DNA from 3 places in the Peribacillus sp. NPDC096448 genome. Region 2 is predicted to be linked to each of the others. Evidence: riboswitches for the same ligand, from Rfam matches in the RefSeq annotation. Region 2 holds a riboswitch; each other region holds the start of a gene.

Region 1 (5,994 bases), on a different contig from region 2:
AATGGTCAAAGAATTGAATGATGGCAGGAAGGCTTTAGTGGATTACTGAAGGTGCGGGGTAAAAAGGAAATGAGCTTTAACGGACATGAAATTCACGAGTATTTGCACCAAATTCACGAGTAAAAACATGAAACTCACGAGTAAAAGTCCGAACCTCCTGAAGAGAGTATTTTTTGTCGGCTTGGACGAAATACGATGCATTTTATCTGTTAACAGAGAAAGCTTCCTATTTTATGATATATAGTCATTCTTTATTAGGGTGGCTATTTTTTTGAATTTTATTGAAACTGAGATATCCCCATTAACAATAAATGTAGATTATTTCCAAAGGCAATGCCGTTATTTGTAAAATATATAATATGAGGCAGAATGTTAATGTCAAATAGATTTCAGTTCGGTTTTATCCTGATTTTAATAGCTTTCGTAATATCGATTATTTTTTGCTTGAATCCGGAAGCTTTATTAAGAGGTGGATATGACTTAGCTATTGATGGTCTGGTAGTATCCAGAACCTTGATGATTATTTTTTCGTTGTATTTATTAGTTAAAATAGGGGATTTGTTTATAAACAGAAAAGATTAATAGTCTAAAATGAGACTTCCTATAATCAAACTTGAGAAAAAGGACATTATGCTTTGTCTGTCGATAATAAGGAAGGCTCAGTCTTTTGACTATAGTTTCTTTAGGTTTTTACAATTTGAGCGAGTGCCTGAGGGGTCTCCCCTGGAAACGCTTTTCTAAGCAGGAGTCTCGTACACCCGCTCCAATCAACTTTGTTTTAACTTTTTGATAGAATCCTATTGTCTACAAACGGAGGCTCAGTCTTTTGACTGAGCCTCCAATGTTTATTTATCCAGAATAACCAGTTTCAAAGTTGCTTCATATATCGTTAACGGATTTAGGTTCCAACTGAACCGCATGCTTTCTGAAAGCAAGACTTACCGTGATCATCACAATGAAATTGACTGCCAATGCGATGATTCCCACATTCAAATCTTTCGCTGCTTGCGGCAAGGATGGAAACAAGGTCCCTATTGTCGATTGACTTAGTGTAATGCAGATTACGATGGCCAATCCGGTGATGATACCGGTGATTGCACCAAATTTATTGATCGGATTATTCCTTTTCAGACTAAAGAGAAGGGACGGGAAAAGCTGTGTGATGAGACTGTATCCCATAAGAATTAATGCCGACATCGTTTCACCGCCGTTTAAGGTGAAGTAGACGGCTATAAGGGCAATGACTGGCACAAGGAACTTTGCCAACCGTACAATGTGGCGATCGGATACTGCGGGTGCAAATTCCTTATAAACGTTTTTCGCGAGCAGTGTAGCGACGCTCATCAAAAGCATGGATCCCGGCACCAATGCGGTCAACAATCCAGCTCCGCCGATTATGCCTATAAACCATGGATCAAAGGTCTCGATCGAAAGGCGCAGCAATGAGAGGTCTGCATCTGCCCCAACGAGTCCGGGCACTTTCAATATAGCTGTAAACCCAACGAAAAAGACGAATAACAGCATGAGTGTATATAAAGGGCTGATGATGGCGTTTTTTCGAAATACCTTGCCGCTGCGTGCTGAATAAACAGCGCTGAAAACTTGTGGCCACATATAGAAACCGAATACGAGCAATATTACCGTGGAGATGAACCATGATACGCTAAGCCCCTGATCAGGGAACTTTAGAAAACCAGGCTTGGCCGCATCAACCGCTTCAAACATCGGCTGAAATCCGCCAAAGTAATGTATCGGCAGATAAATTCCCAAAAATCCTATTATGGCGACCATCATGATATCTTTAATGACCGCTGTCCAAACTGAACCGTGGATACCGGAAATCATCACATAAATGGTAAGGCTGATCGCCCCCATCCAAACTGCCTCGGACATTGAGATGGCACCATAAGATGCTTCCGAGACAATGATCCCCAATCCTTTCAGCTGCACGACGATCACTGGAATCATCGACACCACACCGACAAGCGCAGCCAAAATTCCTAAACTGGGACTCTTATATTTGTTTACAAAGAAATCGGATTGAGACATCAGTTTATTTTCTTTGGCATATCTCCATATTTCCGGTAGGAGCCAATAGGATAATACGTAAGATAAAGTAATGTAAATGAGAACATATAGAGCGGGTGCACCCTTGCCATAAGCCCAGCCGCTGCCGCCAAGGAAGGAGAAGGTCGTATAGATTTCCCCGGCCATCAGCAGAAAGACGAATATCGCACCAAAACCGCGTCCGCCCACCGTCCATTGTTCCAAGTCCATATCTTTTCCTTTTGAAGAGCGTATGCCTAAAAATATCGATAGAAGTAAAAATGCTAAAATGATTAAGAGAGCAATATTCATTCCTGGTCACCTTCCCGGTTCCTGGGATCCAGCTTATACATGATGCCGAGTATGGCAGAGGTAAGGACCACCCACATAGCCATCCAGAACATATTGAAAGGCATCCCTAATACATATGGTTCTATTTTATTAACAAAAGGTAGAAATACGAGTATGCCTATAAAAGGAACTAGAGTAAGAATATATATAATCTTCACTAAACAAACCCCTCCGTTTTTAAATAAAGTGAAACGCCCACCAATGGGGGTTTATTCTTCAATGCCACTGATGGATGGGTGAACCAAACCGGGATGAAAAATTCATACATGGCGGAAAAGGTCCGATGATATATATTAGCTTACACTATTTTGATATAAAATTTAATGCAGTTGCCTGATATATTTTAGCAACAGTTCGCAGACAGCCGAATCCAAATGTGTTCATAAGACAGATAAAGCCTTGAATTCATATTGAGTTCAAGGCTTTATTTCCTTTAGCTATCTTTTTTCCGATAGTTATATAGTATCACCAAGAGGATGAACCAGATTGGGGTCAAGAGCAGTGATAGTCGTGTAGCTTCAGCGAATAGCATAACAATAAGGATGAACAGGAATAATCCTAAAATGGCGTAATTGACAAAAGGTGTAAAAGGAGCCTTGAAAGTCGATTCGGCTCTTAGGTCAGGCCTTGTTTTCGAATATTTGATATGGGAGATCAAGATAATGCTCCATACCCATATGAAACAGATGGCACTGATGGTAGTCACGACAGTAAATGCCTGTTCAGGTATCAGCTTGCTTAATAATGCCCCTATTGATACAACGATTGTGGATGTTAATAAGGCATTGCTCGGAACAGCCTGTTTATTTAATTTTTCCAGTTTAGCAGGGGCTTCTCCATTCCTGCTTAACGTATAGAGTATTCGGCTTGTTGAAAATAAACCGCTGTTGCATGCAGAAGCAGCGGATGTCAAAACGACGAAGTTGATGATCCCTGCAGCGACGGGAATGCCAATTAACGCAAAGACCTCTACAAATGGACTGCTCGTGGCATTCAATTGTGTCCATGGGTTGACGCAGAGAATGACGAATATGGCACCAACATAGAAAAGTAAAATCCGGACAGGGATTTTATTGATGGCAGATGGAATGTTCTTTCTCGGGTTCGCCGTTTCTGCTGCAGAAACCCCGACCAATTCGACACCGACAAATGAGAAGACGACCAACTGTAAAGATAGTAGGAATCCGGAAATGCCATTGGGGAACATGCCACCATGATTCCATAGGTTCGTTAGGGAAACCGTTCCGGTATTGGTATTGAAGCCGATGATCAAAAGAAAGATTCCTACGATGATCAAGGCGATGATCGTGATTACTTTAATGATGGCAAACCAGAATTCCAATTCGCCAAATATCTTAACGGTCAATAGGTTCAATCCTAACAGAATGACCAGGCATATTAGAGCCGGAATCCATTGAGGGACATCAAACCAATATTGTATATAGACACCGACAGCTATGATATCGGCCATTGCGGTCATGATCCAACAGAACCAATATGTCCAACCTGTCACGAAGCCGGCCCATGGACCGACATATTCAGTTGCGAATTCAGTGAATGATACATACCCTGCATTGGATAAGAGCAATTCCCCCAGGGCCCTCATCACAAAAAACAAGGCAATCCCTATTATCAGATAAGAGAATAATATGGAAGGTCCCGCCAATTGTATAGCTTTTCCTGAACCTAAAAATAACCCGGTGCCAATGGTTCCTCCTATTGCAATCAGTTGTACATGTCGATTTTTTAAATCTCTTTTCAATTCTTGTTTAGCCAATTCGTACGCCCCCGTCTTTTATAGTCTTGGTAGTGAATGTTTTTACCTGCATGGTCTTGGAGAGAGGGACGTGATTATTTCGCCCAGCTGGCCTTTCCCATTGGTTTTAAAGTTGGTGTTTTTAGTCCAATCACAAAATGGACAATAAAAAAAGAGATTGGATAATACCAATCTCTTAAAGGGCTCAGAATAACAATTTTATCATTCGTTACTCTTCTGTCCTTTTGCCTGAGATTGTGAATCCTTCGGCGCTGTATCTTGTACAGTCTCTCCAGAAGCTGCTCCTGCTATAGTGTCATCCATAGCATTCATCGCTTGCTTGTATGCGGTTGTGAAGAAATGTCAGTCAGTGAAAATCTATCACTGCTGGAGCATTCATTATACTTATAAAATAATATTGGAATTCTATCATCTATTTTTCGGTAGGTCAACAAGTTTTTTTGAAGTGAAACTGGCCTTATCTGCAGTTTATAGTGGGTTGTATTTAACTTAAGGTTTAAGCAGAAGTGATCTTTTTGAACGATCACTATAATAAAATACTGAACATCATTTTTTTAAAATGATATTTTTAGACTGGGAAAATCGACAAGATATTATTGGTAACTGTTTATTTCAAAAATACAATTGTATTTTTACAGAATATTTACTATTATAAGATAAGAAAACGTAATTGAAGTGTTATGTAATATTGATTAGGATAAAGCATTTCTAACTGCAATAATTAATAGAGAGTCGTTCGTGGTAAGGATAGTAAAACATTACCGATATTGCATCTGGGGGAGTTAATCATGTCGAACAAGGAATTAAAGAGAGGGCTGGAATCACGACATATTCAAATGATAGCTTTGGGCGGAACCATCGGAGTCGGGTTATTCATGGGATCTGCGAGCACGATCAAATGGACCGGGCCCTCTGTAATGCTTGCTTATGCCATCGCAGGTATTTTTATATTTTTCATCATGCGTTCCATGGGTGAGATGTTATATTTAGAACCGACTACAGGTTCTTTTGCAACCTTTGCGAGCAGCTATATACATCCTTTGGCAGGTTATATGACTGCTTGGAGCAATTGGTTTCAATGGGTAATCGTCGGAATGTCCGAAATCATCGCGGTTGGGTTGTATATGCAATATTGGTTCCCGGAGTTACCTGCTTGGATACCAGGTGTGGTAGCCATGATCATCTTGGGGGCGGCCAACCTCATTTCCGTAAAATCATTCGGGGAATTTGAATTCTGGTTTGCGCTTATAAAAATCATAACGATTATATTGATGATCGTTGCCGGCCTGGGCCTTATCTTCTTTGGGATAGGCAATGGCGGGGATGCGATTGGATTATCGAATCTATGGGCAAATGGCGGCTTCTTTACGGGAGGCTGGACAGGATTCTTCTTTGCGCTTTCACTTGTCGTGGCTTCCTATCAAGGCGTTGAGCTTATCGGCATCACGGCCGGTGAAGCGAAAGACCCAACGAAGACCGTAACAAAAGCGATTCAATCAATCATATGGCGTATATTGATTTTCTATATTGGTGCCATATTCGTAATCGTGACAGTCTTCCCTTGGGATCAACTGGATGACTTAGGCAGCCCATTCGTTTCAACCTTTGCCAAAATCGGTATCACTGCGGCGGCAGGAATCATCAATTTTGTCGTAATCACTGCGGCAATGTCCGGATGCAACAGTGGGATTTTCAGTGCAGGACGTATGCTTTACACACTGGCATTGAATGGCCAAGCTCCGAAAGTCTTTGCTAAAGTATCCAAAAATGGAGTGCCGGCATATTGCACGATCGCTGTACTATTAGGATTGGGCATCGGG
Region 2 (5,994 bases):
TTTTGTGTACAAATTATCTAATTAACGTTATTTTCCTTAATATGTCCACAACAAAGATAGCGCTTTCAAAAAGGAGGCAAAAAGGATTATTTTCTAATCCTTCATGAGGGAAGCTTTTTTCTACTAGAGGGACTCTTCTTTTCTATCTGCTTGGTTATTCAAGACAGTCTCCATATACTCACTGCCCCAGTCATACATGGATTCAAGAATTGGCATCAAACTTTCTCCTCTTTTGGTCAGAGAATATTCAACTTTTGGTGGAACAACAGGGTAGACTTCACGGTGGACGATGAGGTCTCCTTCCAGCTCTCGCAATTGACTAGCGAGCATTCTCTGCGTAATTTCAGGAATCAGAGATTTTAGTTCACCAAATCGCTTGGTTCCTTCTTTCCCTAGATGCCACATAATAAGCATTTTCCATTTACCGCCAATAATAGAAAGTGTCAATTCTTTTTCGCAGTAAAACGTCTTGTCACGCAGATGTCCCATTTATTTTCCCCCCAGGTCATAAAATAATAGTGTACTTTATAATACTATATAATAAAAAAGTGCGTACTTACAATTAAAAAATATAGATATTATACTTTTATATACCTAGAGGATTATCACCACAAGAACTATTACTTGGTACATCTATTAGAATCTTACTACACCACAATTTTACAATCAAGGAAGAATACAGGGGGGATTAAATGACTTTTCTACGTAATAAATTTTTAGACAGGAATGCGTTTAAATATCCTAAAATGACGGAAATGCATACTGTGACCCTTATTTAAAGCAACAGGGGCTTTAGATAATAAGGTGAATTTTTATACTAATTAAATCTAACGAAGTTACCAATATGTAAAAGGAAAGATGCACAATTAGAAGTACTCTATTCTAAAAAGGAGGCCATCACGATGAAAGTTGGATTAATCGGTTTAGGAAAAATGGGATTAAACTTAGGTCAAAACCTAATTGGAGAAAGCCACGACGTTGTGGCCTATGATTTAGATTCCGGTGCTATAGAAGAAATGGAAAGTTACGGAGCTAAGGGAACAACTAATATAGTAGAACTCATTAAATCATTAGAGCAACCCCGAATTATTTGGCTTATGGTTCCTCCTGATTCAGTTGATGTAGTAATTAGTGAAGTGACACCGTTTCTAAATATTGGCGATATTTTAATTCAATCTGGAAATTCCTACTATAAGGATACCATTCGCCGGTACAATAGGCTAAAGAGATATGGTGTGAACTTTATGGATGTCGTGTCCTCTGAAGGAAAGGAAGGTGCTCGAAAAGGTGCTTGTTTCAAGATTGGAGGAGACCTTGAAGCTTGGCGCATAGTAGAGCCCATTTTCAGAGATATATCTGTAGAAAATGGATATTTATATGCAGGAAAAGCAGGGAGTGGTCACTTCTTGAAAATGACCAACAATGGGATTGATAACGAAATGGATGACATTGGGGAAGGATTGGAATTATTAGAAAAAAGGGAACTTGAGTATAACTCTGAGAATGTAGCAAGAGTATGGAAAAAGCGGTTCGGTTATTCGTCCAGGGCCTATGGATTTAACGGGAAGAGCATTTTCTAAAGATGAAAAATTAGAAAAAACTAAAAAGAGTAGATATGGAATTCTTCTTGAGAAGGAAAATGGACGGCACTGTTTTTGATTTACAAACAGCCACTCCCGTCATCGCCATTTCATTGATGAGCCATCGTTCATTAGTAAAACATTTAATGTTCATTTCCATCAGATCTAAAATGCAAATAAAAGATGAAAAATTTTTCAAACAAAAGGAGGAAAATAAAATGGAAAGAAACAATACAGTTATTTTAAATGAAGTGATAGTAGGGCTATATAGCAATAAAGAATTAGATCTAATGTTAAATAAATTATCAAATTATTACCAAGTTGCTATAGCTGATTTTACTGTAAATAAAGTGAATCCAAATAGCTATAAAGAAATGATTACTTGATTGATAGTAGACTTATAGTCCATTGCATGAATACTTAAATTGGTGAACTGAGAGTCATATTAAACAAATAAAAGATGGGGTTTTACTTTACCTACCCAAACGATTACTTATCTCTGTCGGACAGGGAATGGAAAATCCCATTCCCTGTCCGGTGCTGATTCATACCCTCCCTATTTAAAATCAAGATTTAAACAGGGTATTGAAAAAAAGGCATTTAAATCAAGGAGATGGAAAATAATTACCTTACTATTAATACAGGGAAGTGGAGGTGGTGACATAGTCGTAGATAGTAAAACTGTAAGGTAAAGGAGAAGAATTCAAAATGAGTATGGAAAAGAAAATCAATCTAAAGAAGCCAAAGAAGTGGTGGGTATGGGTTCTAGCAATTATCGTTATAGCTAATATATCAAGTGGTTGGGACAAAGAGGAAGTTGCTAAGCAATCTTTATTGCTTCAAGGATTCTCGCAAATCTCGCACTACCTTAATTTTTTCTTTTTCCAAACATCCATTGTGTTAAAAATTTAGACATGATGTCCTTTCCATCTTTCGCTTTTCTTAGCAACCGTTCAAAAGTGGAGCGGTTCCTAGATACAGAAACTTGTTGGGATTCAGAAAAGCAGTTAACAATTTTGATATTGCATAACGAATAACTTCTTATTTTATGAACTGTCAGAAAGATCTATACCGTCCATATTTAAATTTCTGAAAATAAAGTTTTTTCAGATAATTATTGAAATTTTCATTTAAACCCGTTAACATGCAATTATAATGGAAATTTATATAAGCGGATGATAATTGTGGGAGAGACCGAAGAAATCGATTCGGCACCGAAGGAGCAATTCCCAAAAAAACCTTGGGATAGAAACTCTCAGGTAAAAAGACTACAATTGGACGCACCTCTGGAGAGAGCTGAAAAGCCACCAAAGGGGAATCCTTTTGATGAAAGAATATACAAGACAGATTGTTTTGTAATATGTTTCATACCGAAGGTAATCTCTCAGGTAAAAAGGACAGAGGAAAGGTGGGATATTTATCCTGCCTTTCCTCTGTCCTTTTTTGTGAGGAAAGGGAGCTTGGAAGAAAATCGAGGAGGATATTTGAATATGAGTCTACAAAACTATGATTCAGAGATTTATAATGCCATGGAGAATGAAAGGGAAAGACAACATAATACGTTAGAATTAATCGCATCAGAAAACTTCGTAAGTAAAGAAGTGATGGAAGCTATGGGGTCTGTCCTCACTAATAAGTATGCAGAAGGATATCCGGGGAAGCGTTACTATGGAGGCTGTGAATATGTAGATGTGGTGGAACAAACAGCGATTGAACGCCTAACCAAGCTGTTTGGTGCTAAGTATGCAAATGTACAACCACACTCAGGTGCACAAGCAAATCTAGCTGTTTTTTATGCGCTGCTTCAGCCGGGCGATAAAGTGATGGGGATGAACCTTTCGCATGGAGGACACTTAACTCATGGTAGTCCCGTCAGCATCTCGGGGAAATGGTTTGATATTGTGTCTTATGGGGTGAGAGAAGATACTCACTTGATAGACTATGATGATCTTGAAGCAATCGCGAAAAAAGAAAAACCAAAATTGATTATTGCGGGGACAAGTGCTTTCCCAAGAACAATTGATTTTGCACGTTTTAAAGAAATCGCCGATCAAGTTGGAGCAAAACTGATGGTGGATATGGCTCATATTGCAGGGCTCGTGGCAGCAGGTTTTCATCCATCGCCCATCCCATATGCGGATGTGGTGACAAGCACAACGCACAAAACTTTACGCGGTCCACGTGGCGGCATCATTTTAACAAATGATGAAGACATGATAAAGAAAATAAATAAAGCTATATTCCCAGGGATTCAAGGAGGGCCACTCATGCACATTATTGCGGCAAAGGCGGTTTCCTTTAAAGAAGCATTGCAACCCAGCTTTAAGATCTATGCCAAACAAATCATTGAAAACGCAGCAACACTTGGCGAAACATTAAAGAAAGCAGGCGCAATTCTTGTTTCAGGTGGAACGGACAACCATATCGTCCTTTTAGACGTTCGCCAATGGAATTTAACCGGAAAAGAAGCAGAACGATTACTAGAAGAGGCGGGAATAACAGTTAACAAAAACACGATTCCCTATGATACTGAAAGCCCATTTGTCACAAGTGGCATTCGAATGGGAACAGCGGCTTTAACGACACGTGGTATGAAGCAGGAAGAAATGGTTAAAATCGGAGAAGTGATTGCGGCTGTTTTAAAGAGCAATGGAGATACAGCTGTTCTAGAAAAAGTAAAAGAAACAACAAAAGAGATTTGTAAAGGATATCCATTGTTTCAACAGCCTATAACGGTCTAAGAAGGGAGAAACAACATGGAATTCCAAAGTTGTTTTGACATTATCGGCCCTATCATGGTAGGGCCATCTAGTTCTCATACTGCTGGTGTTGTATCAATGGGGAAGTTCATTCATGAACTATTAGGTGGTTGTCCGGAAGAGGCGAACATTATTTTCTACGATTCATTTGCTGAAACGTACCAAGGTCACGGAACAGATAAAGCCCTACTTGGCGGATTACTTGGCATGGATACAGATGATTCCAGGATTAAAGATGCCATAGAGCTGACTAAAGAACATGGTCTAGATTACGAATTTCAATTTGAAGAGAGCTGCCCTTATTTTAAACATCCGAATACAACAATCGTTACGGCAAAACGTGGGGAATGGCTGGTAAAAGTAGGTGGTGCATCCCTTGGAGGCGGTTTATCTAAAATCTTTATGATTGGCGATGAAATGGTTGATATTCGTTTAAGCACTAGCGATGACTTTTCGGTACTTGCTACACATTACCATTCATATGTGTTGAAAAAAACGTCGTTAGAGGGTGCATGATGGAAATTCGGTCAATGAACGAGCTAATTGAATTTTGTACACACAAACAGAAAACGATTGGTGAAGCCATGTTGATGATGGAAATAGAAAAATCGGGGAGAGATCAAAAGACGATCATCAGCATGATGGAAGAACGGTTATTTAAAATGCAGGAAGCTGTTGAGAGCGGTAAAAAAGACACCTCTACTGCACCAAGTGGCATTTCTGGTGGTGATGCCGTTAAGATGTACGATTACGTGAATCAAGGTAACTCTCTTTCGGGAAGTTATATTAGCGATGCCATGACTTTCTCACTGGCGACATCTGAAAGTAATGCGAGAATGGGAGTCATTGTGGCAACTCCGACAGCCGGAGCAGCCGGTATATTACCCGGAGTATTGTTTTCGCTTCACAAAAATGACGGAACTTCCTACAGAGACTTAGTCATGGGGCTGTTCACCGCAAGTGCCCTTGGGTATGTCATTGCCAACCGGTCCTTTATATCCGGAGCAGCAGGAGGATGCCAAGCAGAGGTCGGTTCTGCAACGGCAATGGCGGCAGGGACCATTGTTGAATTAAAAGGTGGCACACCTAAACAAGCGGTTAATGCAACAGCAATTGCTTTAAAATCACTGTTGGGCCTCGTTTGTGATCCAGTTGCTGGGCTTGTTGAAGTGCCTTGCATTAAGCGAAATGTGATTGGAACATCCATTGCCTTTTCAGCTGCTGATTTATCTCTTGCAGGTGTTGAAAGTCGTATACCTTGTGATGAAGTCATTGAAGCCATGTACGAGATTGGAAAGGAAATGCCTCGAACACTTAGAGAAACAGCACTTGGTGGTCTTGCAATGACCGAAACAGGTAAAAGGGTAAAAGAACAGTTATTTAGCAAGAGATCTTAATTGGAGGGGTAGCAATGAGCACAGCAACCGGATTGAAGAGGACACCACTTTTTGAAACATATAAAAAATACGGAGCAAAAGTCATTGATTTTGGTGGATGGGAACTGCCAGTTCAGTTTTCTAACATTTTAGAAGAACATGATGCTGTCCGAAAGGAAGCAGGACTTTTTGATGTCTCTCATATGGGGGAAGTGCTTGTTGAAGGGAAAGATGCAGAAAGCTATATTAATTACCTTGTCACAAACGATGTAACAAAGC
Region 3 (5,994 bases), on a different contig from region 2:
CGTATAAAACTCAGAACGGGAAAGAACATGATCGACGATGACCGGAGCGTAATGGTCATAGACACCCGCACCAAGGAAGGAAGCATAGTTTTTAAGGTCAGCATTCTTGGCAGCAAGCCTTGATAATTCTTTCATTAACGCAGGTTCAGATTTAGCAGGCTTGATATCGTATTCTCCTTGAAAACGAACGCTTTCAGGGATATCATTGAAAAGTTCTTCCGCAGTGGATACCCCTATCGCTTCCAGCATTTCTTGTTTATCTTGCTCTGTCATGGGTAAATAACGATGTTTCATCTAATGACCATTCCCCTCTATTTACGTGGTTTTTTATAAAAAGGTGTTTGTATTATAACGGCTTTCAAACGTTTGGAACGGATTTCCACTTCGACTTCCGCATCCAGCACCGAAAATTCCTTATCGATAAGTACCAATCCAACGTTTTTCTTCAATGTTGGTGATTGGGTACCGGTCGTGACCTCGCCAATGACTTTATCACCGCTGTAGACCTTATACCCATGACGTGGAATGCCACGGTCAATCATTTCAATTCCCACAAGTTTGCGGGGAGCTCCTTTCTCCTTTTGCTCAGCAAGTACGGCTTTCCCGAAAAAATCAGCTTCCTTATCCACTTTTACTGCAAAACCAATCCCGGCTTCTATCGGGGTGATGTCCGCTGAAAGCTCCTGCCCATATAGCGGCAGTTTCGCTTCAAAACGCAGAGTATCACGAGCACCTAAACCTATCGGCTGAACCCCCTCTTCCTTTCCGGCATCCATAATCGCCTTCCAAAGGGCAGGGCCATTTTTACTGTCGCTATATATCTCAAAACCATCTTCACCAGTGTATCCAGTACGGGATACCAGCGTGGAGATACCGTTAATCATGACATTTTCCTTGAACTTGAAAAATCCAATTTCGCTTAAGTCAGTATTTCCCGATAGTTTTTGTAATATCTTCTCTGCAGCTGGTCCTTGAAGTGCCAGCTGTGTATAGTCACTCGATACATTCGTAATTTGGACATCTTCCGCTAAATTAGCTTGCAGCCAATTGAAATCTTTTTCTGTATTCGCCGCATTGACCACGAGCAGATAGTCGTCCTCAGCCCTTTTATACACGATTAGATCATCAACCGTGCCTCCGTTTTCATAACACATGGCGGTATATTGGGCACCGCCCAGTTGAAGCTTTGAGATATCATTGGTCAGCATCTTCTGTAAAAAGGAAAGGCTTCCAGGACCCTTAACATCGACTTCCCCCATATGGGAAACATCGAATAACCCCGCTTTTGTTCGTACGGCTTCATGTTCGTCCTTTATACCCGAAAATTGGACAGGAAGTTCCCAGCCGCCAAAATCAATCGTTTTACCTCCGTATTCACGATAAACCTCAAATAGTGGTGTTCTTTTTAAATTGGTCAAAAAATGACCCCCTTCAGATTTTTTTAATTTAATTGGCTTCATTATCAAAAGCTTCTAGTCATTACGCATCAGATATAACCTGATTCATGATGTAAAAAAAGCACAAAAAAGGACAGAGAAAGCCCGTTTGAGCTTTTTCTCTGTCCTGAAACCTGAAAGTTTACCTATGTAATAGGTTTTCCCCTTTGGTGGCCGTCCCAAAACGGGCGGCGCTCTCCAGAGTTGCGTCCAATAAGAGTTCTTTTGCCTGAGAGATTCACTGCTAAGTTTGCTCCTTCGGCGCTACATCCGTAGTCTCTCCCCTTATCTTCACCCGCATATAAATGGTCTACCAATGAAAGGAAGCGAATAAGCCCCAAGCATCAGTTAAACCTTTGAGCATAAATGGAATGCATTCTCTGCCAATTCTCCTAAAAATTCAGAAACCGTTTGCTGATCTCCTTCAGTAATCTTGGATAAATTAGGAGCCTATAGCCCATACTAAGAAAACGCGAACTGCACAATCAATGTACAAACATTCTTTATAGCGTTTGGAAATTGGAATTTTCTAAATATACTTATATCCTACCCTAAGAAACTTATCTCTGCAATATCTTTTGAAGAGAAATATTTTTCTTACTTCACATATGAAATGTTCGGGTTTTGACCTTATATTAAGGAAATTATGATTTAAGAGGGAGTTATTTCTATGAAAATCAATATATCCTTCAATTCTGAATGGAATGACGAGTTTCTGCAAAAGATGGAAAATGACGGTCCATGGGGAAATTGGGAGCTTTATAAGTTGGCGGTTCAAATGGAGGAAAATCTTATCATCCCTGATTTTGAAGGTTTACAGGCGCCCAAGCACCTTCCGCAGTTAACCCCGCTTCCCCATCAATTGGAAGCGGCGAAGCAAGTGGTGGAAAAGATGAATGGAAAAGCCATTTTGGCTGATGAGGTAGGGCTAGGGAAAACAATTGAAGCAGGCTTGATCCTAAAAGAGTATATGATTAGGGGCCTTGTAAAAAAAGTATTGATCCTCGTTCCGGCTTCCCTTGTCTCACAATGGGCATTTGAATTGAATACCAAGTTTCATATTCCGGCAGTCGTTCAGAGAAAAAGTTATGTCTGGGACTCCTGTGATGTGGTCATTTCATCCATTGATACGGCGAAACGCGCTCCACATCGAGATATCATCTTCACTCAGGAATATGACTTCATCATTATTGATGAAGCTCATAAACTTAAAAATAATAAGACGAAGAACTATGAATTCGTCCAAAATCTGAAAAAGAAATTTTGTTTACTCCTGACAGCCACACCAATTCAAAATAAAGTCGAGGAGATTTTCCACCTCGTTTCATTATTGAAACCGGGCCACTTGGGAAATGCCTCACTCTTTTCGGAAAAGTATAAAGGTAAAGGCCGGAACACAATTGAAGATGAACACCTAAAGGAATTGGTCAACACTGTCATGATTCGAAACCGGCGGGCCGATACTGGCATTGAATGGACAAAACGGCATGTGGAAACCATCACCATTGAATTTTCTCCAACGGAACAAGCATTATACGATGCTGTTTCCAAATTCAAGCCAATTTCGGATGGATCAAAAGGAAGCGCCTTTTCGGCTCTCACTCTCCAAAGGGAAGCATGCAGCAGCAGAGAGGCGGTCTTTTATACATTAAAAAATATGAGAGACAAATACGATCAGCCTTCCCCTGACTTTTTGGCAAAGCTTGATGATTTATTTTCTAAAGTGAATGAAACGGTTCAGAACTCAAAGGCTGAAAAAGCTTTGGAACTGATCAAGAAAATTGATGACAAAGTGATTATCTTTACGGAATATAGGGCGACTCAACTATATCTCCAATGGTACCTACAGCAGAACGGAATTTCATCCGTTCCTTTTCGAGGCGGTTTTAAGCGCGGAAAGAAAGACTGGATGCGAGAATTATTCCAAAAGAATATACAGGTATTAATCGCAACAGAAGCTGGCGGGGAAGGGATAAACCTTCAGTTTTGCCATCACTTGATTAATTTTGACCTGCCATGGAACCCAATGAGGCTCGAACAGCGAATTGGACGGATTCACCGCCTTGGTCAGGAAGAAGATGTGATGATCTATAACTTTGCCACAAAAAATACAGTTGAAGAACATATACTGAAGTTACTATACGAAAAAATAAATTTATTTGAAAAAGTAATCGGTGAATTGGATGATATTCTAACCAAACTGGATATTAACAACATTGAAGAATATTTAATTGATGTGGTCGGCGAGTCCAAAACAGAGGGCGAAATGAAAATCAAGATGGATAACTTTTCATCGTTGATCCAATTCGCTCAATCAATGAAGGAAGGTGAGGTTCATGCAGCAACGGGAAATTCATGATTTTTTAATAACTTTCTTTAAAGCCAATGATTGTGAAATACTGGATAATGCACAAACCCACCTTACAGTGCAATTGACGATTGAAATGGATAAAGAATTAATGAACAGACCCTTTTATTGGCATTATCTAGAAAAAACAGGTGGCGTTCCGAACCCGGCACAGATAACTTTCATTACCGATCCAGAACAAGCTCCATCCGATTTAAAGGGAGAAATGATTCATTTTGGCTCCCCTCGCCTTCACCAGATTATTCAATCAACCAAAAAGCTGGCAGGGTATACTAGACTTTTTGAGGATACTCCTCCATCAAAAGGCAGAAATAACCCTTTGTTTCCTTGGCTGACCCTGAATGTGAAAATATCCTATCAATGTGACCGTAAAAAAGATACTTTCATGTCGATCGGATTGAATTTAATCTCGGGTGAAATATTGGAAGGGTTCCACCATCGGGTTTTACCGATTAACGTCACCCCAAAAATACCGGATTACTCCTTTACACTTTCACCTCTGATCATGCCCAAGAGTGGATTGGCAAGACTGGATACATACATCAGAACCAGTTTCGAGGATGATGACCATTCCTGGGCGGAGGAAGCAATGCTGCGCTGGCAGAATGACTTGAATTTATTGGAGCATTTTTACAAGGATATGGACGAAAAAAGTGAGAGCTATTATACCGAAAAAGAAGCACTAAAAGCACAATATGAACCCAACATCAGAATATCCATCATCAACGGAGGATTATTTTACCTTTCAGATAGGGCGTTGGGATAAGTAAGAACGAAAAAAACAGATGTCCTAAGTTCAGGACATCTGTTTTACTTTTTGATCGTTTTCCTTATGAACATCGACAAAGCGAAAGGGACTATGCCAAACCAATGAGACATACCATGGTTTTTGTCCTCTTTTCTGTGACGGCGCTTTTCTTTTCGTTCTTTTTTCGTCAGATTGAGATACTCGACAAGCTGTTGCGTAAGATATTTAATATAAGCGTTTGTAGACATATATAATCATCACCCTACGCAAAGTATGTCCGATTTACGCTTTTTTTATTCCTTCACTTGTTCCCTGAACACTTGAACCTGTCACATTCCGTTATAAACGAGTCTTGATTTTGGTATTAAACAGCTTGCTTTTCCAACCATTCTTTCACTTCCCCCGCTTCTGTATCGTATTGAATGATGACCTTGCCCTCACGATCATTTTTAGTTTTGGAAGAAAACTCGATATAGACGTAAGGACCTTCATGCTTCATTAAGGAATATCGCACAACACCATTTGGATATGATATTTCCCCCTGGATGACTTTTGGGATCTCTTCGCCCCACTCTGCCGTCACATCCTTGATGGCTAGATGGACAAGGTGGTCGGCCACAAGGGATTCTTCCACTTCTTTATAAAACCTTTTATCAATGATGAACTGATCGATCATTAGTATCGTGAACATGATGAAAACACTCGCTACAATCATGACCATCGGGAAAACGACTCCTTTTTGATTATTCATCGACTTTCGATACATTCCTAAAGAAAGGATGAAATCTTCGACTGAAAGTAGTCCCTGCTTTATCCGTTATATTTATAACAATGACACTGCCATCCTTCTCGACCCGGAATTCCGAAATATTATGCAAAATGACCTCATGCCCCATACCATTCACTCGTCTTCTGACCTTATCTTCATATTGTTCTAGCGATGATATTTGTTCACCTGAAAGCAAATATAATTTATTTCCCATAACATCCTGAGCTTTGGAACTCCGGACATCCTGCTTCATTTGCATGGTAAAGACCTCCCACTCTTTAGGATGCAATTTATCAACGGCGGCCCCCACATGGGTGTGAATGATTGAAAAGAGCTGCAAAACAAAGAGGGTCGTCGTCATTAAAATCATTAAAGAAAAAAGCAGTTCGATCATCGTAAAGCCATCATTTTTTCGCAGCATCACAAACGGATTCCAATTTACCCGTTCCATCTTCATAGCGTACACACCCTTCAATCATTCCCGGGAAATCCCCTTGGTCCTTCCAAACCAATTCATAGCTTCTTTTTTTATAAATGATTTCCTGACCAACTGCATCAATCTCCCCATCCATGAACGCCGTCAATCTTTCATATAATAAATGGTGGGCTTCTGTCCTTACGGCAATATCTTTCCGATGCGTCAATAACTCTTCAAGTATTGGTAAAATGGCAA

What was found. Region 2 has a riboswitch for glycine ahead of glyA (serine hydroxymethyltransferase). Riboswitches for the same ligand answer to the same signal wherever they lie in the genome.
Region 1: linked by a shared signal. The riboswitch ahead of ACIQ0C_RS10695 (amino acid permease) and the one ahead of glyA (serine hydroxymethyltransferase) in region 2 are both predicted to bind glycine.
Region 3: linked by a shared signal. The riboswitch ahead of gcvT (glycine cleavage system aminomethyltransferase GcvT) and the one ahead of glyA (serine hydroxymethyltransferase) in region 2 are both predicted to bind glycine.

The regions. Positions count from the first base shown of each region.
Region 1 covers NZ_JBIWEU010000005.1:92,541-98,534, reverse strand. The annotation lists gene argH (argininosuccinate lyase) at 1-49, shown strand, start outside; gene ACIQ0C_RS10705 (sodium:solute symporter family protein) at 880-2,358, opposite strand; gene ACIQ0C_RS10700 (DUF3311 domain-containing protein) at 2,355-2,555, opposite strand; gene ACIQ0C_RS10695 (amino acid permease) at 2,831-4,174, opposite strand; glycine riboswitch at 4,381-4,459, opposite strand; gene ACIQ0C_RS10690 (amino acid permease) at 4,963-5,994, shown strand, end outside.
Region 2 covers NZ_JBIWEU010000014.1:66,459-72,452, reverse strand. The annotation lists gene hxlR (transcriptional activator HxlR) at 124-489, opposite strand; partial or broken gene gnd (phosphogluconate dehydrogenase (NAD(+)-dependent, decarboxylating)) at 903-1,714, shown strand; gene ACIQ0C_RS21350 (hypothetical protein) at 2,289-2,492, shown strand; glycine riboswitch at 2,756-2,861, shown strand; glycine riboswitch at 2,864-2,984, shown strand; gene glyA (serine hydroxymethyltransferase) at 3,071-4,321, shown strand; gene ACIQ0C_RS21340 (serine dehydratase beta chain) at 4,337-4,855, shown strand; gene sdaAA (L-serine ammonia-lyase, iron-sulfur-dependent, subunit alpha) at 4,855-5,736, shown strand; gene gcvT (glycine cleavage system aminomethyltransferase GcvT) at 5,751-5,994, shown strand, end outside.
Region 3 covers NZ_JBIWEU010000001.1:434,694-440,687, reverse strand. The annotation lists gene gcvPA (aminomethyl-transferring glycine dehydrogenase subunit GcvPA) at 1-294, opposite strand, end outside; gene gcvT (glycine cleavage system aminomethyltransferase GcvT) at 312-1,418, opposite strand; glycine riboswitch at 1,557-1,640, opposite strand; glycine riboswitch at 1,644-1,731, opposite strand; gene ACIQ0C_RS02200 (DEAD/DEAH box helicase) at 2,107-3,795, shown strand; gene ACIQ0C_RS02195 (YqhG family protein) at 3,773-4,570, shown strand; gene ACIQ0C_RS02190 (YqzE family protein) at 4,615-4,800, opposite strand; gene comGG (competence type IV pilus minor pilin ComGG) at 4,917-5,303, opposite strand; gene comGF (competence type IV pilus minor pilin ComGF) at 5,296-5,778, opposite strand; gene ACIQ0C_RS02175 (hypothetical protein) at 5,726-5,994, opposite strand, start outside.